3 regions of the Paenibacillus sp. GCM10012306 genome follow, and region 3 is predicted to be linked to each of the others. Evidence: riboswitches for the same ligand, from Rfam matches in the RefSeq annotation. Region 3 holds a riboswitch; each other region holds the start of a gene.
What was found. A riboswitch is a leader RNA that binds a small molecule or an ion and turns the genes downstream of it on or off. The one in region 3 is predicted to bind cyclic di-AMP.

Region 1: linked by a shared signal. The riboswitch ahead of ACFORK_RS28640 (C40 family peptidase) and the one ahead of ACFORK_RS15180 (TrkH family potassium uptake protein) in region 3 are both predicted to bind cyclic di-AMP.
Region 2: linked by a shared signal. The riboswitch ahead of ACFORK_RS28275 (resuscitation-promoting factor) and the one ahead of ACFORK_RS15180 (TrkH family potassium uptake protein) in region 3 are both predicted to bind cyclic di-AMP.

What each region holds. Positions count from the first base shown of each region.
Region 1 covers NZ_JBHRYW010000024.1:12,124-18,773, reverse strand. The annotation lists gene ACFORK_RS28650 (hypothetical protein) at 1-651, shown strand, start outside; cyclic di-AMP (ydaO/yuaA leader) riboswitch at 860-997, shown strand; gene ACFORK_RS28645 (C40 family peptidase) at 1,001-1,483, shown strand; cyclic di-AMP (ydaO/yuaA leader) riboswitch at 1,864-2,005, shown strand; gene ACFORK_RS28640 (C40 family peptidase) at 2,010-2,504, shown strand; gene ACFORK_RS28635 (GNAT family N-acetyltransferase) at 2,705-3,190, shown strand; gene ACFORK_RS28630 (c-type cytochrome) at 3,317-3,673, shown strand; gene ACFORK_RS28625 (4a-hydroxytetrahydrobiopterin dehydratase) at 3,793-4,080, opposite strand; gene ACFORK_RS28620 (hypothetical protein) at 4,302-4,595, opposite strand; gene motA (flagellar motor stator protein MotA) at 4,800-5,600, shown strand; gene motB (flagellar motor protein MotB) at 5,584-6,399, shown strand; gene rluF (23S rRNA pseudouridine(2604) synthase RluF) at 6,491-6,650, opposite strand, start outside.
Region 2 covers NZ_JBHRYW010000022.1:47,346-53,995, reverse strand. The annotation lists gene ACFORK_RS28295 (hypothetical protein) at 614-934, opposite strand; gene ACFORK_RS28290 (AbrB/MazE/SpoVT family DNA-binding domain-containing protein) at 1,256-1,510, opposite strand; gene ACFORK_RS28285 (HD domain-containing protein) at 1,817-3,100, shown strand; gene ACFORK_RS28280 (TatD family hydrolase) at 3,155-3,925, shown strand; cyclic di-AMP (ydaO/yuaA leader) riboswitch at 4,125-4,353, shown strand; gene ACFORK_RS28275 (resuscitation-promoting factor) at 4,638-5,819, shown strand; gene rnmV (ribonuclease M5) at 5,993-6,544, shown strand; gene rsmA (16S rRNA (adenine(1518)-N(6)/adenine(1519)-N(6))-dimethyltransferase RsmA) at 6,541-6,650, shown strand, end outside.
Region 3 covers NZ_JBHRYW010000006.1:148,312-154,961, reverse strand. The annotation lists gene ACFORK_RS15195 (succinate dehydrogenase cytochrome b558 subunit) at 1-648, opposite strand, end outside; gene ACFORK_RS15190 (LysR family transcriptional regulator) at 1,090-1,992, shown strand; gene ACFORK_RS15185 (potassium channel family protein) at 2,054-2,719, opposite strand; gene ACFORK_RS15180 (TrkH family potassium uptake protein) at 2,734-4,071, opposite strand; cyclic di-AMP (ydaO/yuaA leader) riboswitch at 4,183-4,360, opposite strand; gene ACFORK_RS15175 (GntR family transcriptional regulator) at 4,626-5,009, shown strand; gene ACFORK_RS15170 (ABC transporter ATP-binding protein) at 5,009-5,740, shown strand; gene ACFORK_RS15165 (hypothetical protein) at 5,737-6,650, shown strand, end outside.

The sequences.
Region 1 (6,650 bases), on a different contig from region 3:
CGACTGCTATTCTACATCGAGGGCCAGCATAGCCTTACCTCCGACCCTGCTATACAGCGCTGGTTGTGGCTGTTATTGGGGTTGACCGTGCTGCGACTGCTCATTTCCCCGTTGATCCGGGCGGGTCTACTGCATGAGTTGCATCAGGAGCGCTCAGGAGAACGCGGCCTGTTCTTTTTTCCCGGCATGAAAAAGCATGGTCTGTCTGTGCTGATCTTCAGCCTGGTAGAGTGGTTACTCTCCCTCCTGCCTGTCTACTGGTTCGCACCCAAGATATATACACTGCTGCTCTCGTCTTTAATGGATTATAAGGTGCTACTGAACGGCATTCCCTATGTTCTGGCTTGGTTCGCCTACGTATACGTTATCCGCTTGCTGCTCTTGTACATGCAATTCGGCTATACGGCCGGGACCGGTATGTTCTCCTCCCTGCTGATCGCCCTGCGGTGCTTCCTCACCGCAATTGGGGTATCGCTCGTGCTGGGAGCAGGCAGTCTGCTGCTCTTGGTGATCTACGTCTTAGGGATTATTTACTTCCCAGGCCTACCTGCACTCCTAATCCGCCAACTCCTTCCACTCCCGTCTACACTGTTCAAATTGTGGGGCATTGCGGCCCAATATGACCTATGGAGAAGTAAAGCATTTCCATAATAATTCCGCCCCTTAGGGCATATTTAGAAGAGTCACTGTTCCTGGTTAAACAGGAGCGGCGACTCTTTTTGGTCATCCTCAGCAGCGCGATTTGCAAAATGGTTACGGGTTTGATACAATGGCTTCTGTACTACTAGTAACAACTTTGTAATCTTTTGCAGGCATTTCTTAATAACTTCGTTTATATCATGTCGATACGTCACTTTGGGTGCATAAAACGCCGAATTCCTTGCACCGGGAAGTGGGGGAACCATATTTTGGGTGAATTGATCTCGTAAGAGAGGGATCATAGGGGACCTTCTACCGAACCCTTAAGCTAACCTCGCAGGCCTTGGAAGGAGTACATCTTTTGAACAGACAGAATTTTAAGAAAATCATTGTTACAGCCACACTGGGCCTGGCCCTCGCCATCGGAATCGGAACCAACAGTGCTTCAGCAGATTCCAAAATGGACACGGTCATCACAAAAACCCTCGGAACCTCCTATAAAACTGGAGGGACAAGCACAGCCGGATTTGATTGTTCTGGATTCACTACATATGTATACAAAAGCATCGGCATTTCGTTGCCGCGCACATCCCAATCGCAATATAACGCAGGTACCTCCGTCTCTCGCAGTCAAATGCGGCCCGGAGACCTCGTATTCTTCAACACACTTGGCAACGGTGTATCTCATGTAGGCATCTTCGTCGGCAATGGTAAATTTGCTCAATCATCGTCTTCACACGGTGTCATTATTAGCTCACTGAGTCAGAAATACTGGGCTGATCGCTACATCGGTGCCAAACGAGTCATGAGCACAACTGCTTATAAATCGGTTGCCTACGACTAAACTAACCTCTGTACTACGAACATTCCATTTAACTTCATATCTATGCTATGCCCGGAGTCTTGATGGTTATCATCATCGATTTCCGGGTTTTTCCTATTTTATAGTATACGTATACACCTTTAGAGAGCAGATGAATCATCTTTACGCCAAAAAACTCAATAAATTATGGAAATTTTGTTTTGTTCTCTATTTTTAGCGTTACTAGGGAGAATCCGCTCTTAAAATCACATTTTTTGCGCACAAATATGCTATAAATGATTGCCAAGCGACGCTGTGTTTGTTACAATTAGCGCAGTGAGTTTTTAGTAACATTTTTGTAATTATTGAGTCACCTTTTTATAAGGTTTTGTCATGTATTCATATAGCAGTCTAATTCTAATCAACAGTATATGCCGAGTTCCCTAACTATTAGGGAAACGGGGGAACCACTTTGGGTGAATTGACCTCCTGTTCAGAGAGGGGTCATAGGGGACCTTCAACCGAACCCTTAAGCTAACCTCGTAGGCATTGGAAGGGGTTTACACTTTTGAAGAAGAAATTGGCAGCGGCAGTACTAGGCTTTTCTATGATGCTTACAGCTGTTGGAGCAGGAAGCGCTTTCGCCGATTCCAAGATGGATAAGGTGATTGACAAGGCTATTGGTACCAAGTACGTATCTGGTGGCACATCTACAAGCGGATTTGATTGCTCCGGTTTTACAATGTATGTCTTCAACAAGATCGGCATTGACCTGCCACACCAATCCGGTTCCCAATATCAGATGGGCTCCACGGTGTCCCGTGACGAACTGAGAGCAGGCGACCTGGTATTCTTCAATACTAGTGGTAAAGGCATTTCCCACGTTGGCGTTTATGTCGGCGAAGGCAAATTTGCCCATGCTTCATCCTCTCGCGGTGTAACAATCAGCTCACTGAGTGAGAGCTATTATGTTAGTCGTTATGTGGGTGCCAAACGCATTATGAGCACAGATGCTTATCAGGCGCTTGCCACGGACTCTCAAGATTTTGACGATGTACAATAATTTATAAGTCATACGTAAGTCCTTTTCCCGATTTCACTGAAATCTGGAGAAGGGCTTTTTTGTCATCTCTGTTACTCTTCATTACCCCTTCTGAAATTCATCAAACAACAAATTCCTGACTTCCTGCGCCTGATCTTATGACTTTTGTATATAATTAAATTATAGAGCATTGCCCTATGGAAAGGAGGTCTCACGACCCTATGATTCATTCACCTGTTACATTCCATGTGGTACCGATGGAGACCAGTCATGCCGAAGACATCTGCCACTGGAGCTATGAGCCTCCTTACAATATATATGGCTGGATGCCTTGGAAGCAGATGGAGGAGCTTGGTATTGAGTTTGGCGATCCACAGCTGCGAAGCCAGCAATATGTGTCTGTACTTAACGATGAGGGCGATCTCTGTGGCTTCGCACAGCTGTTCCCAATGGAAGGTGTGGTACGCCTGGGGGTCGGTATGCGTCCAGAGCTCTGTGGTCACGGAATGGGCCAATACTTTGTCCGGGCCATTGTCCAGGCTGCAGTTCGGCGCTATCCTGAGCGGGAGGTTGATCTGGAGGTGCTGACCTGGAATCAGCGAGCCATTCGTACTTATCAAAAAAGCGGCTTTACCATTACAGACACTTATGAACGAATGACACCTACTGGAAGTAAACCATTTTATTGTATGGTCTATGAGAAATGATGCTCTGTTACAGGAACTTTAGGCAAGTATCGCTTAGTCGTTCATTTTTTTGCCACAAATGCTATGATAACGCTTCACCTTCCGCTATAATGTAGGAAGCAGCTTACATAGAAGGGACGATTGGGGATGCAAAAATGGATCATGAGCGGATTGTTTTTTGCCGCCTGTGCCTTTGCGGTAGTTCTAATGTTCACACTTCCAGGTAAAGAAGAGGTCGCGGAACAGAACAAACCTACTATGCCTGAAATTCAGCTTGATGCCGCCAAGGCAGAAGCGACTGTGAAAGCCAATTGTATCACCTGCCATGGCGATCAGCTTCAAGGCGGGGTAGGACCCAGCTTGAAGAATGAAGGTGGCCAGCATGACGCTGCCGGGATTTACAGTATAGTGACCAAAGGACGGGGCCAAATGCCTTCCTTCAAGGAAAAGCTGGCGCCGGAGGAGATTGCGAACGTGGCCACATGGCTGGCTGAGAAGAAGTAAAACTCCCTTGAGAGACTACACAAATACGCCCGTGCCGGGATTTACATCCTGCTGCACGGGCTTTTTTCGCATTTATGAGCCTTCTTATACAATGTTATCTCAAAAGACTACACGACAGGCTAGCGCGCCTTCTCAAAGGCCTCGTTAAACTCCTGTGCACCACGAATGTCCAGTGGCGTAATTCCGCCCTCATCATGTGTCGTCAGGCGAAGCGTGACCGCTTTATAATCAATTGTAATATGTGGATGGTGGTCAAAAGCCTCAGCAATGGCAGCCACCGCATCGACAAAGGCTATGCCCTTCATATAATCGCTGAACATATATTTGCGCGTAATCGTGTTTTTCACCAGCTTCCAGCCTTCCAGCTTGCCGATCTGCTCGATCAATTCTTCCTCTGTAAGCAGCACATTGTTACCTCCCTTACTTAATTAGTAGCAAAGTTCCGATCGCCTTGTCTCTTTGCTTGTTTAAATAAAACATCCCTTAGCTTCTGAGGTCCAAGGGATGTGCCAGGATAAAGACAATTTTCGGTTTAATTGTATTCTTCAATCCCGGTAAATAGTACTTCGCTCCGTCAATTTTACCACGGGCGGCAGACTGCGGCAAATTCCGCTCTGCTAGATTCCTATTAAACGAGGACAACAGAAGCCAAGTCCTCTTCGCCGAGCAAAACGTTGATCCGGTGTGTATCCTTGTCGTAGATCACAACCCCGCTTCCCACCTCAATGACCGGTTCATTGCCAAGTGCATAGAACAGATCCTCAGCAAGCGCTTCCCATACCTCAAGCTTCGACTCCTGTGGCAGCTCCTGCCATTCCTCCGGGTCCATTTCAAAAAATAAAAATCCGTCGGTAATACGCCCGACTGCTTCGGTCAAATCGTTCAGGATTTCTGCATAATCTCTGCCATGTTTAACGCCCATGTGTATCACTCCGTTTTCTTCACTGATGAATAATAACTTACCTTCTCCATTATAGCCGAAAAAATGACTTCACAAAAAAGGGAATGATGTCGATAAATAAGAATATAAGTTATTCCGTTTGGGTTAAGATGCCCCGCCGCGCTTCAAGGATGATTAACGCGGCTACGTCGGATCACTTCTTAAATCTCATGGACGAGGTGCATAATGGAAATCTCAACAATAATCGGTCTAGTCTTTGGTCTGGTCTCTGTTCTTTTCGGGATGGTGCTGAAGGGCGCTCCCATCCAGAGTTTGGCCACTCCCGCTGCTTACTTAATTATTTTATTGGGTACCGCCGCTTCAATCTTTATGGCTTTTCCATTTTCAGAAATCAAAAAGGTACCAAGCTTGTTTAAAATGATCTTTGTTAAAAAGAAACTGGTCAGCAAAGCGGAACTAATTACTACATTTATGGACTGGGCATCCATCACACGCCGTGAAGGCCTGCTGGCTCTGGAGTCCAAGGTTGATGAAATAGAGGATGGTTTCCTCCGGAACGGCATGCGGATGATTATCGATGGTAACGATCAGGAATTCGTTCGCGATGTACTTATGGAGGATATCCGTGCTACTGAAGATCGTCATAAAGCCGGTGCACTGATCTTCTCCCAGGCTGGTATGTACGCGCCTACGCTGGGGGTACTCGGAGCCGTAATCGGACTTATCGCTGCACTTGCGGACATGACTGAGATGGAAAAGCTCGCCCACGCTATCGGCGGAGCATTTATCGCTACCGTATTGGGTATTTTCACAGGATACGTGCTGTGGCACCCGATTGCCAACAAGCTCAAGCGGCTCTCCAAGCAAGAGATGGATGTCCGCCTAATGATGGTAGAAGGTCTACTGTCCATTCAATCCGGGGTCTCCACGATTGCGATAAATCAAAAACTGGCAGTCTTCCTGACGCCTACGGAACGCGCCAAGCTGCTGGATAAGGAGGAAGGTTCGAGTGAGCAAAAAGACTAGACACGAGGAACATGAGGAGCATGCCGACGAATCTTGGCTGCTGCCGTATTCTGACCTCATGACCCTGCTTGTCGCCTTGTTCCTCGTTATGTATGCCATGAGCGCTACCGATGCCAGAAAGTTCGAAGAAATGGCCCAAGCCTTTAGTTCCGTTCTGAACGGCGGAACCGGCGTGCTGACAGAACGGGCAGCAACACCTTCCGAGAGTAATCTGGACCAGGGAAAGAGCGAGAAGATGAACAATGTCGTCTCCAAGAACACGGGAGAAGCAGAAATGGCCAAGCTGCGCCAGAAGGAACAGGAAGACCTCGAGAAGCTCAAGAAGCAGTTCGATCAATATATCAAGAACAATGGACTGACCGATCTGCTCAGCACCAAGCTGAACCAGTCCCAGCTGATGATTACCATCAGTGACAATGCCCTGTTCGCTTCCGGACAGGCCGTAGTCAAGGATGAATCGAGGCAGCTGGCCAAGTCCATCTCAACGATGCTGCAGCAATTCCCCGACTACGATGTAGTTGTTCAGGGACACACGGACAATATCCCGATTTCCAACACCAGCTATTCCTCCAACTGGGATCTCAGTGTGGATCGGGCCTTGCACTTTATGAAGATTCTGTTGCTTAACCCTAATCTCGATCCGAAGAAATTCAGTCCGATCGGTTACGGAGAATACCATCCTATCGCGGATAACTCTACTGCTGCAGGACGTGCGAAGAACCGCCGGGTTGAAGTCTCCATCATCCGAAAGTATCAAGAGTTCAAGAAATTCACAGGGATTCCACCATCCGATAATTAATTATCCGTCGTGGACAAGCATAGAGCGGCTCCTAAAGGTCTAACCTTAGGAGCCGCTCTATTTATTACCCTTTTATACGGAGCTGATGAGCCTACAGCAGTTCATAATTCAACATGGCCCCTAGCTCTGCTCTTTCATTAGGCGACAGATCACGCCATTGTCCGACCGGCAAGCTGCCTAGGTTGATGTTCATGATCCGGATGCGCTGAAGACGTCTGACCTCATAACCGAAGGCGCTGCACATACGGCGA
Region 2 (6,650 bases), on a different contig from region 3:
CGTTATATAGAACGCATTTAAAACCCAACGTATTTAAAACACAACGTAACTCCAACGTCCAATAATGTCCTTCGCTGTATCCTTAGGCACAAAAGAACTCTTTGCCCTAAGGAATTCACAGATTCAGGTAACACGTATCCTGAAAGATGGCTATATCATCGCGGGAAAAGAGGATTTCTAACAGAATGAGTTCCCTTTATTTAGAATAATTAAGTTGTAATTTAGAAACTAAAAGTATATTTTCCTGTTATATAAAATTTTCTTTAAGTTCAAACGTGGGATCAGTCGAATATTCCAGTAGGTGTGGGCGTGGGGGGAATGCCGCCCCCTATTTAATCGAGGTTAAAGCGCCTCTATTTGCTGAACGTAAGAATGATCGCTTACGAATAGTTACCCAAGCTATCCAGGACACACGAGACATTCAAGGCTCACCAAGTTGTATCCTTTGCACAAGGGTTTCACCCATCCAAGATGTTAGGTTTTTAAGTTCGCACTAAATAATTCATTTATATGGATTAAAATGTATTAATTGGACAAGGTTGATGATGTTTAATAATGTTGAGGCAATATTGAGAAAACACTTAGCGTTTATTTTGGAAAGTAAGGACCACCGCTAACGCCAGCGATTCCCGCAGGGAGAGCCGCCGCAGTCCGCACGCCGTAGCTCACCGGCCCGCCCTAAAAGGACGACTACCGTCGATGCTAGCGATTCCCGTAGGGAGAGCGATCGATCCCCGTTGTTTGTAGCACGCCCGGATCTAAAAGTAGCTCCGCGTGCCGAAGTAAGGCAATTCCCGGAGGGAGAGCCGCCGCAGTCCGCACGCCGTAGCTCACCGGCCCGCCCTAAAAGGACGACTACCGTCGACGCTAGCGATTCCCGAAGGGAGAGCGATCCATTCCCGTAGATTGTAGCAGTCTCGGTGTTAGACGTCACACTGACACAGACGTAAGGCGATTCCCGCAGGGAGAGCCGCCGCAATCCGCACGATGCAGCTCAACCGCCCGCGCCGCATGACGAGGCCAGAAGGGCCGGGCCTACCACTACCACCTGCTTCCGTCCGCGATTGTCGAACGTTCCGCGGGTGTACCCTTCCAGGTGTCCAGAGGGCTGGCAGCCCTTTGGGGCCCTCCCTGCAGGGAGGGTTTGGGAGGGTGCCCCCACAAAAAAAGTACCCCCCGCATACACGGAGGGCCAAGGAGATATAAAAAGGTTAGAATTAACAATTTGATTTATTCTTATTATATACTATTTGTTTTAGTTTGTCACAGGGGTAGGGATAGTAGAAATGCATTCATGACAAACAATTTTTCCTTTGAAATAAGTTACGTTCTCGGCATTGCCACAGAAGATGCAGGCAGGCTCATATTTTTTAAGCATGATCCGCTCACCGTCCACGTAAATTTCGAGCGCATCCTTTTCACCAATGCCGAGCGTACGGCGTAATTCAATTGGAATAACAACCCGTCCCAGTTCGTCTACTTTTCTTACAATTCCTGTTGATTTCATCATAGCCATCGTTGCCCCTTTCAAATATCAAAAGCGTCATTATTCGACATTGTTCACTGTTTTATGATATCCATAATACCAACGATTCCCAAAACAGTCAACCTTTTTTCTAGCGAATTTTAGGGTAATTTTAAGAAAATGTATAGTGTTGTTAGGTTTCAAGCAAAACTACCCAAAAATTACAAGGATAAATATTGTCGATTAAACAACTCAATATGTGTCATAATTCGACAAAGTGCGACATTATTAACCATTATATACCGTCAAGCTCGAAATGACTAATTAAAATTAGATGAAGGAGTTGATCTCATGAAGCAGCCGCTCACAGAAGAGAAGGTTTTCAAGGATCCGGTTCACAATTACATTCACGTGCAGGATTTAATCATCTGGCGTTTGATTAATACTAAGGAGTTCCAGCGCTTGCGCCGGATTCGCCAGCTAGGTACCTCTTATCTGACCTTTCATGGTGCAGAACACAGCCGATTCTCGCATTCTCTTGGTGTCTATGAAATTACACGTCGGATTATTTCCCAGTTCGAACGAAGCGGATATAAAGGGTGGATTCCGGAGGAACGAATGCTCACGCTGTGTGCGGCTCTGCTGCATGATTTGGGGCATGGGCCGTTCTCTCATTCTATAGAAGAAGCTTTTGAGATGAATCATGAAGACTGGACGTGCCGGATCATTCTAGAGAACACAGAAATTACCGATATTCTGCGAGATGTAGAGGAAGACTTTCCTCAGAAAGTCGCCTCAGTTATTGCTAAAACCTATGAACATGAAATTGTTGTGAATTTGGTGTCCAGCCCGCTAGATGCAGATCGGATGGATTATCTGCTGCGCGATGCTTATTACACTGGTGTGAACTATGGCACGATTGACATTGATCGGATTCTAAGGGTGCTTCGTCCCTATAATGGAAGAGTTGTAGTTAAGGAATCAGGAATGCATGCGATAGAGGATTATTTGATGTCGCGGTATCAAATGTACTGGCAGATATACTTTCATCCAGTAACACGCAGCTCCGAAATTATTTTACGGCAGATTTTCCGCCGGGCTAAAGATCTGTATTTAAAGGGGTATGAGTTTAAATTCATGATCAATCCGCTGGGTGACCTGCTTCAGGGAGAAGTGACAGTAGAACAATATTTACTGCTTGATGAGGCGCTGGTCCAAACGGCCTTCATGCAATGGACGCAGGAAGAGGATGGACTGCTGAGCGACTTGTGCAGCCGGTTTATTCATCGTAAACTGTATAAATATGTGGAGATGGAGAGTCTCGATACGGAGACGATTGACGAAATCCGCCGTAGCTTTGCCGAAGCGGGGCTAAACCCCGAATACGATCTGGAAATTGATTTTCCGACAGATCTTCCATATGACGTTTTCCGTCCGGGAGACAGTTTTGACAGCAACCAAATATTACTGCTTGATCGGCAGGATCGGCTGCGAGAGATCTCGGAGGTTTCTGATATTGTACGTTCCATCAGCGGTATTCACCGTGGAAGATATCACCTGTATTTTCCTCAAGACAGGCTGAATAAGGCGCTTTCAAAACTGCCTGATTCCATTGCTGAAATATTCGCCAAATAATGACTGAATAGTTATCGATAGATATAGAAATCAAGACCGGGAGGACAACAGTACATGTACTTATTCGACACACATACCCATCTGGATGCTCCGCAATTCGACGAGGACCGCGAACAGATGATTGCCCGTGCGGTGGAGGCCGGTGTAAGCAAAATGATCAATATCGGATTCAATCGGGAGACGATTCCAACCACAATGCAGCTCGCGGAAGCGTATGATTATATTTATGCAGCAGTGGGATGGCATCCTGTGGATGCCATCGACATGAAAGAGGGAGACCTGGATTGGATCGCCTCGCTGTGCAGTCACAAGAAGGTAGTCGCCATTGGTGAAATCGGCCTTGATTATTACTGGGATACCTCTCCTAAGGACGTGCAACACGAGGTCTTCCGCAAGCAGATTGGACTGGCCCGTGAGCTGAAAATGCCTATCTGTATTCATAATCGGGATGCCCATGAGGATGTAGTGCGAATTCTCCGCGAGGAGAAGGCTAACGAGGTTGGCGGTGTAATGCATTCCTTCTCGGGTAGCTGGGAAACAGCGAAAATGTGCCTGGATTTGGGGTTCCATTTATCCTTCGGAGGACCGATAACGTTCAAGAATGCAAGGGTTCCCAAAGAGGTGCTGGCGCAGACGCCGCTGGACCGTTTATTGATCGAGACGGACTCCCCATATCTGACACCACACCCCTTCCGTGGGAAGCGAAATGAGAGTGCTCATGTCAAGTTGGTGGCAGAAGCTGCAGCAGAAATTAAAGGGATTACTTGGGAGGAATTGGCTGAAATTACGTATGCGAACGCGCTGGAACGATTTGGCATTGAGTGAAATCGGGAGAAAACACGGTGAAAAATAGAGGATAGCCGATGTATTAAACTTTTTTAACAAAAAAACCACCGAATATTACAATATTTTAACCTTATATTTGCGTAAACGTGGTTGAATCGTCCTTTACAACATGCATCAAAACAGGATATCATCTTTTCAGTGCAGTGAGCTGTTGTTATAGTGACAGTTCACGCTATCATGGATCGTCTCGCTGAGTCTTCTGTATGGAGAACGGGGGAACCAATATTGTTTGCCGCATGCAGAGTACATCAAGTACAGCTCAGATTGCCGCAGACACTAGTTGATTTCTTTACGTGGTCTTTGGGGTGAATTTAAGGGCAACCGCCGTGAGCGGGTGACCCAAGATAGGGCGTCTCTCTTTCGTCCGAACCCGACAGCTAACCCCGTAGGCGAAAGTAAGAGAGGAAACCTCGTGCATAAGCCGCGTATTCTGACATCGGAGAAGCCACGAAAGAGTCCTCATAGAACTCTTTTTAGGCTTCTTTTATTTTGAATAATGCGAATGTACCCTGCATACTGTTATATAACAGATGTGGGGGGAGCACTATGCCGGGCAGGCGATCCATGAGCAGGAGACGCAAAGGTATTGCAAATAGCGTGTCCTGTGACAATCTCGAATAGTTTCGTCCGAATGATTACAGACATCTTGGTATACAGCTGACGACGGGGCTATGTAAGGAGGATGGAGAGAGTGGGCGTATTCCAACCAGAAGTATCCCATGATTCGCAATCATCCAGCAGGTCTTACGCTTTACGGTGGGAACAAGTGAATTTTCGCGTACTTTCACTTGCCGGCGTGTTATCGATTTTGATCACGCTGATCATTCTGCTGTACGTACACGGTCAAAGCAGCAAGCAGATCACTTTAGTAATAGACGGGAAAATTCAGTCTCTGGAAACGCGTGAAGCGATTCTCAGTGATGCACTAGCAAAAGAGCAAATTTCGCTGCAGCCGCATGATCAACTATCTATAGGCCTTAGTGATGAAATAAAAGACGGCGACCGTGTCGTGATTAACCGTGCACAGCCATTCAGCCTTACTGCGGATGGTGCAAAAAAGATTTTTTATACGACCGAGAAAACAATCGGTCAGGCCATCAAGAAGCTGGGTATTGCCCTCGAAGGCCATGATAAGATTTTCCCTTCGCTAGATACCACCATCTCTGCCAATATGGATATCAAGATTGTTCGCATCAACAAACAAACTGTACAGCGGACAACGAACTTGCCATATCGAGTTATTAAGACGGCAGACCCCTCCCTTACCAAGGGAACAGTCAGAGTGGCACAGGCGGGCGCACCAGGCGTCATGATCCAGCACATCGAAAAGATCTATCAAGATGGTGAACTGGCTTCCATGCGTATGGTTGGGAAGGAAGTACAGACGGTGACCAAAGACAAGATTATCGCCGTTGGCACAAAGCCTCTCCCAAAACCTGTTACAGTGGCCCAAACAACAACAACTTCCAAAACAGCTAATTCCAAAGCTGCCAATGCTTCTATTTCAACTAAAACCAGTGCCAAGAGCACCAACACCGTCACTAAATCAGGTGTCAATTTTGAATACAAGAAATTAATTAAGAACATGTCGATGACCGCTTACTCTTCGGAAGAACCCGGTATTGGAACCCGTACCGCCTCCGGCACACGCGTAACGGAAGGACGTACGATTGCAGTGGACCCTAGTGTAATTCCGATCGGTTGGTGGGTGTATATCGAAGGCCTGGGCTTCCGCCGTGCAGAAGATACTGGTGGCGCTATCAAAGGCAATAAGGTGGACGTCTACTACGATTCACTGAGCCATGCCCGTAATTTCGGACGTAAGTCGCGTACAGTGTATGTGATTGGACCTGTAAAACCGGAGCTTAACTAAGTTTGAGCTTTTGCAAAATTGCATTGAATCAGCTATAGTGAGGGTAGCAGTTAAGAATAACTTGTGCTCATGAAATGATCGCAGAGCTACCGCTCATCACTTATACATTCTTTAGCCAAAAAGAAGGGGAGCGAATCCTCTTCTTTTTGTGTTTACGAGAAGGAGTAAACATTATGATTAAGGAAGTGATCGTTGTCGAAGGCAAGAGCGACACGATAGCCATCAAGCGGGCGGTACAGGCTGATACCATCGAGACTGGCGGCTCCGCAGTGGACAAGAAGGTGATTGCCAAAATAGCGCTCGCCATGGAACGGAGGGGCGTCATTATCCTAACCGATCCGGACCACGCGGGAGAGCGTATCCGCAAGATCGTCTCAAGCAAGGTGCCGGGCTGCAAGCATGCCTTCATTCCCGAGAAAGATGCGACCCGTAAAGGCGATATTGGCGTGGAAAATGCTACACCGGAGGCAATCCGCCACGCCCTGGCGCATGTACATACGTCCTTTGAGGGCGCACCAGCCCTGATCGGGCTGGATGACCTGATGGCGGCAGGGATGCTTGTGCATCCCCGGGCCGCAGAGCGGCGGATGGCTCTTGGCAATCTGCTCGGTATTGGGTACTGCAATGGTAAGCAGCTCTTCAAGCGGCTTGCAATGTTTGGCATTACGCGGGAGGAGTTTGCCGGAGCCCTCGCCCAAATTGAACAGGGAGGCATATCTTCATGACTGGCAAAGAGAGCGTTTCAACCCCTAAACGGACAAAGGAAATCATTCAGCGGTACGGGTTCTCATTCAAAAAGAGTCTGGGCCAGAACTTTCTGATTGATCAGAA
Region 3 (6,650 bases):
TGATTGCAGAGCAGCCGCAGCCGTCTGGAACTCACTGTCACGGAAAGTGACCAGCGATACCAGGAACATAACCGTTACGATCACGAACAGCCCCAGGCAGATCACGGAAGATACGCGCTGCGAGCGCGGCCCGACGGTAATACCCCAGCTGATCAGGAACGACCACAGCCCGTTGGCAAAGTGGAAGGACGACGCCACGATTGCGATGATGTAGAATGTAAGCAGCAGCGGCTGGGTCACAATATTGTGCATCAATCCGCCAAGCTCCTCATGCTTCACATTGCCGAGTGTCACCTGGAAGCGGGTCTCGAACACATGCCAGACGATAAAGATAAACGTGATAACCCCTGTGACCCGCTGCAAGGTATATCGCCAGTTGCGTTCCAGCTTAAAACGGTTCAGGTTCGGCTTCGACTGGTAAGCGATGTACAGACCGTATACCCCGTGATACAGCAACGGAAGCCATATACCGAACAATTCCAGGAAGAAGACTAGCGGCAGGCTGTTCAGCCACAGCACACTGTCTGTGAAACCGGAAGCGCCACCCTCAACTGCGGAGAAATTCGTCAGCATGTGCTCAAGGAAAAAGCCCCCGAGCGGGATAACGCCGAGCAAGGAATGAATCTTTCTGGAATAAAATCCTCTCATACTGGTGTGTCCCCTTTCCAATTAAAACAGCGTTTTCATTAATGAGCATTTACCGCCGGGACTACTTCTTGAAACAGCTGCATGATTACATGAAAAAAGGATATTTCCCGATTTGCAAGCCGCTATCCCTTGTGTTCCCGGACTTTGATTATTTATTCACAAACTGTGAATATCTTGTGTCACTTTTCATGTTACTCTTTTTTGTCTTATAAGGGAATTGCAATATAATTATTAATCGTTATACAATTAGTGCATAAGAATGTCTTTTATGTGATAATGATTATCATTTACAATGTACTTTTTCCTTTTAGTTCCTGAAAATACTGGCTATCTATGATTCAACCTTTTATCGTTCTATGCTTTTTATCACTTCTTATACCGGCAGAATAAGGCACAATCCTGACAGAGTCATACCTTGTATTATTACGGGAGGAAGACACTATGTTTGACGATCTGGATATATTCGCGGCAGTGGTGGAGCATTCCAGCCTGAACCGGGCCTCACGCCAGCTTAACCTGTCACAGCCTGCCCTTTCCCGCAAAATCTCCAAGCTGGAGGAAAGGCTGGGGGTGCCTTTGTTCAGCCGTTATGGCAAGCGCCTGGAGCTTACTGAGGTTGGCCGGCTGGCTTACACCTATGCACTGGAACAGCGGCAGCAGCGTTCCAAATTTATGGAGGCGCTATCAAAGTTCAAAGAAGGCGAACCTCAGCTTGTTACGCTAGGGGCCAGTCTGACGACACTGCAGACCACACTGCCACCGCTGGTCAACACCTACATGGAGAAGTATCCCGCTGCTGAGCTGAAGCTGATCACCGGCAAAACGCATGAGATTGTCTCCTCGGTCAGCGAGGGCAAGTGTGATGTAGGAATTATCGCTTCCTCCATTCAGGAGCCGGGGCTGCGCTGCATTCCACTCTTCGAGGATCAGCTCCGCCTGGTGGTCTCCAGTCAGCATCCCCTCACGCTGCTGCCCAAGCTGAGCATGGACCATCTCTCACGTCTGCCGATGATCCTGTTCTCCAAGGGAACCTGGTATCGCCGCCTGACCGACGATCTGTTCCAGCGCTGCGGCATTGATCCCGATGTGCGCATGGAGATCGATTCCTTCGAGGCTATCGTCCGGCTGCTGCCGACGGCCAAAACCGCGGCGCTCCTGCCCAAATCATATCTGCGTCCCGAGCTGCTGAATGGCAGCGGGCTCGTCTCGCTGCATATCAAGGAGCTGGAGCAGACCCAGCGGACCACCTGTCTGATCTACCGGGATGGCGGTGGGCTCAGTGGTGCTGCCCGGTCACTGGTGCAAGTGACGAAAGAAGTGTTCCTGCCAAAGCTGGCCGATTAAGAAGAGACCTTAAAAAACCCGCCTGCGGCTTGTCCGCAGGCGGGTTTTATCATAACAATCATTACAGGTTAACAGCTTCTTCCTCGAATTGGTCAATGCCCTCATTGGAACCGATGACGACCATAATGTCACCTTCATGCAAGGAATCCAGCGCAGTCGGAGCGACGATAATCCCGCTCTCCCTGTTGATGGCAATGATGCTGCACCCGTATTTGGCGCGGGTATTGAGCTGGGACAGACTCTTGCCGTCCATACAGGATGGCACATTCATCTCGACAATTTTATAATCCTTGGATATTTCGATATAATCCAGCAGATTGGGCGTCACCAACTGGTGGGCCACCCGAACTCCCATATCCCGCTCCGGGAAAATCACCCGGTCCACGCCCAGTTTGCTCAAGGCACGTCCATGAAGAATAGATATGGCCTTGGCGACCACCTGCTTAACGCCAAGCTCCTTCAACAGAATGGCAGTCAGAATACTGCGCTCCATATTATCGCCAATAGCTACAATCCCGCAGTCGAAATTCCTAACACCCAGTGAACGCAAAATCCCCTCGTCCGTGGCATCCGCCATCACCGCATGGGTGAGCTTGTCGCTCATTTCCTCCACCCGTTCTTCCAGATGGTCCACTCCGAGCACCTCATAGCCCATATCCATCAGCTCAAGCGCCAGACTTGAACCGAAACGTCCCAGCCCAATTACTACAAATTGCTGTGGTTTCATCTCCCGTTAACTCCTTATCCAATAATCATTTTGCCTTCCGGATATTGATACAATGGTTTACCTTGTTTTGGGCCGAGTGCATAGGCCAGCGTCAATAGTCCCAGCCTGCCGGCGAACATGGTGAGGCAGATGAGAATTTTGCCAACCAGCGACAGCTCCGGAGTCAACCCCATGCTCAGCCCCACGGTCGCGAAAGCCGATGTCGTCTCGAACAGAATCTCCAGAAAGTCCCGTTCCTCGGTCGTCGAGAGCACCATGGATACAGAGACAATCAGCAGCAGAGCGAGCAAAGTAATGGTCAGTGCTTTGAACACCCGCTCCTGCGCCAGCCGGTAACGGAAGAATACAATATCCTCACGCCCGCGCAGCATGGAGATTACAGCGCCGATCATGATCGTGAAGGTCGTTGTTTTGATCCCGCCCCCAGTAGAACCGGGAGAAGCACCGATGAACATCAGAATTACGATGAAAAATTGCGAAGCCTGGCGCAACCCGGAAATATCCAGCGTATTCGCCCCGGCCGTACGCGGTGTGACCGACTGGAAGAATGCAGCCAGTATTTTACCGCCAATATTCAAGGAGCCCATGCTCCGGGGATTCGTAAATTCAAACACAAAAATGACGAGCGTCCCTGCCAGTATCAGCGCTGCAGTTGTAGACAGTACCACCTTGCTATGCAGCGACAGCCTGCGCTTGCGCCGATAATCAATAAGATCAGCGAGTACGATAAACCCAAGGCCACCGGTGACAATCAGGAACATCACAATCAGATTCACTACAGGATCATTGACATAGCCCATCAGGCTGCGGTAATGCCCGAACAGGTCAAAACCTGCATTGTTGAACATGGAAATAGAATGGAATAGTCCAAAATAAATCGCCTTGCCGAGCGGCATATCAAACGCCCAGCGTATCGACAGCAGCAGCGCTGCGCTCCCCTCGATCATGAGTGAATAGATCAGCACCCGGCGGATGAGCCGTACGATCCCTTCCATTGAGCTCTGATTCATGGCCTCCTGCAGGATGAGCCGATCGCGCAGCGAGATTTTCCGCTTTAAGACCAAAGCAAAGAGTGTTGCCATCGTCATGAAGCCCAGGCCACCAACCTGAATCAGGATCATAATAACGGTCTGTCCGAAAAGGGAGAAATACGTGCCAGTGTCCACAACTGCTAGACCCGTAACACAGGTAGCGGAAGTTGCTGTAAACAGCGCATCTATAAAGTTCAATGAATGTCCACTCCGGCTGGCAGCCGGAAGCATCAGCAGCAGTGTGCCAATCAGGATAATCGCTGCAAAACCGAGCACCAGCGTCTGGGGTGGAGAAAGCTTAAAAATGGTGAAACGGTTCAACTTAGGGAATGGCGGGGCCAAATCCTCACCTCTCACTATATAAATTGACGGTGTATTCCGTTAGATGCCAAACAAAAAAAGCACTGGAACACCAATGCCTCTCCCCTTGGTCCCTGCAGTGTTCTGAAGCCTACGAGGTTAGCTGACGGATTCGGGCGACTGCAGACTGCCCTATTCGTTCCCGGAACGAAATTCACCCCTGAAGATTGGCAGGCAAACCTACGTCTGCTTGCGCCTTTCTCTTCTTATGGTTCCCCCGTTTTCAATTGAAATTCGGCTTATATCTAATTGCATTCAAATTATATACGTTCTGTCCTGACATCACAAAGACACTATTAAGTATATTTGGATAAAATAATGTCTTAAAGAGAGACCGCGAATGCAGGGGACCCAGTTCTCATTCCTTTTCCGTGACTTGCCTGTAATTGCATCGTTTTTCACGGTTTCAAGGATATATAGAACTTTTAATCCTTGAAATTGTATGGTGAGGAATGATACACTACACACAACAAGTGTATGACCCATACCCATACACATTTTTTTAGGGGGAAGACATGGAAGAATCTTTGGAGCTGCTACCGCAGCAATTTCATATCAATCCCTCGCGTCCCATTTATGAACAATTCGTCGAAGCCATCCGAGGCCGGATTGTTACCGGACTTATCCCACCTGGCTCGCGTCTGCCATCTGTGAGGGATTTGGCAGCCGATCGGAGCGTGAATCCGACTACAGCTGCAAGAACCTATCAGGAGCTGGAGCGGATGGGCCTGATCGTCACCTATCGTGGACAGGGTACCTTTGTTACGAGAGATGAGGTCATCATCGAGGAGGCCCGCAAAGATATGATCCTGGAGGCCGTGCGGCAATTTAAAGCTGTGGGTGCCAGCCTGGGGCTGACAGCAGAGCAGATGCTACAATTTGATAAGGAGGAATCTTGATGCGTACGAATAACGATATTTCATCACTGCCAGAATACCCGGCAGCCGTCCAATGTCAGAACCTAACGCTTCGCGTGAGGAAAAAGACACTTTTGGACGACGTAAGCTTTCATATTCCCCGGGGTAGTATCACGGGACTGCTTGGCCCCAACGGTGCGGGCAAGTCTACCTTATTACGCCTGATTACTGGACTCGCTGCACCAGACTCCGGCTCCGTGAAGATCTTCGGTGAACCTGCTGGGGTAGAGCGTCTAGGACAGTTATCCCTGTTGCCGGATCGCAGCAATCTGCCCGGCTGGCTGACCGTACAACGCTGGCTCCACTTTGCCGAAGGTATTTATCCCGATTGGGACAATGTGAAGGCAGAGCAGCTAATGGGGCAGCTCTCCGTCAAGAGAGAATCCCGCATCTCGACCTTGTCACGCGGGGAAGAAGCCCGGCTGCAGCTGCTGACCTGCCTGTCCCGCAAAGCTCCGCTAGTTATACTCGATGAACCCTTCACTGGTGTGGACCTCATTTCCAGAGAGGAAATTGCATCCACAGTTGTGCGAGAGATGGCTGATGGTGAGCGTACCTTTTTGATTGCTACACATGATATCCGGGAGATGGAGCTGCTGTTTGATCGTCTAATCTTGATCGGTGGCGGACGGATTCATGGTATTGAGGATGTAGAGCAGCTTCGCCAGTCTGGTCTTTCCGTTGAATCACGTTACAGGGAAGTGTTCGCATGACAGCGCTTAGAGCGTTAACAGACCTGGAGTACAGTCGCTATAATCCTTTTAAATGGGGCCGAAAATCTTTTTGGGGAATCACTGTAGCTCTATTTATTCTGCTCGTAAGCATCGGATGGTATCTCTTTCATAGTAGACAACCTTCTCTGCAGGCTCCGTTTACAGCAGGCACCATTTTTATAGTAGGAATCATCATGTATCTTTCTGCAGTCGACATGCTGTTGTTCACAGCTCATGGCAGCCGGGAGTGGATTCTGAATTTCCCACACCCTCGGAAGCTACTGCTGTATGCCAAGGCGATAAGCCTGTTTAGACATGGACTGTATCTCGGTTCCATCGTTATCACCTCTAATATCGGACTGTATGTGCTCTTCAGCCTGACGGGACACTATGGGTACTTTCCGTTTAAAGATCTTGTCCTAACATTAGTCGCTCATGCACTGTTTACGGCCTCCATCCTTCCGCTCGCCATTGTATGCGGACTGCTGGCAGGAACCATTCTTATGGGCTGGAAACTGCTGCTGCTCATCCCCTTTTCATTATTATGGCTGTCGCCGTTGATGGCTTTGGCTACGTACTTAAATTCTGCTGCTTTGAACGGTGCGCAATTACAGTCCCTGAAACCGTCCTATATACTGCTGTATTCGCTAGGTATTCTGCTGATTGGCTGGCCTCTAAGCTATATGCTGATCCAATGGATTGCTAAGGCTGGTCTCGAAAGAATGAGTGAGATCCGCTACAATTTCTTGGCAGTACAGCTTCCGGTTGTTAAAGAGCAGAACACCGTGAAGTCGTACCGGTATTCTTCCGGATTCCGGGCACTGTATCAACTGGAGCGCAGCCGTCTGCAACATTTTGAAGCATTAATACCCATTAAAGTGATCAAGGGAGTTGTTCTTGCTGGATCTTT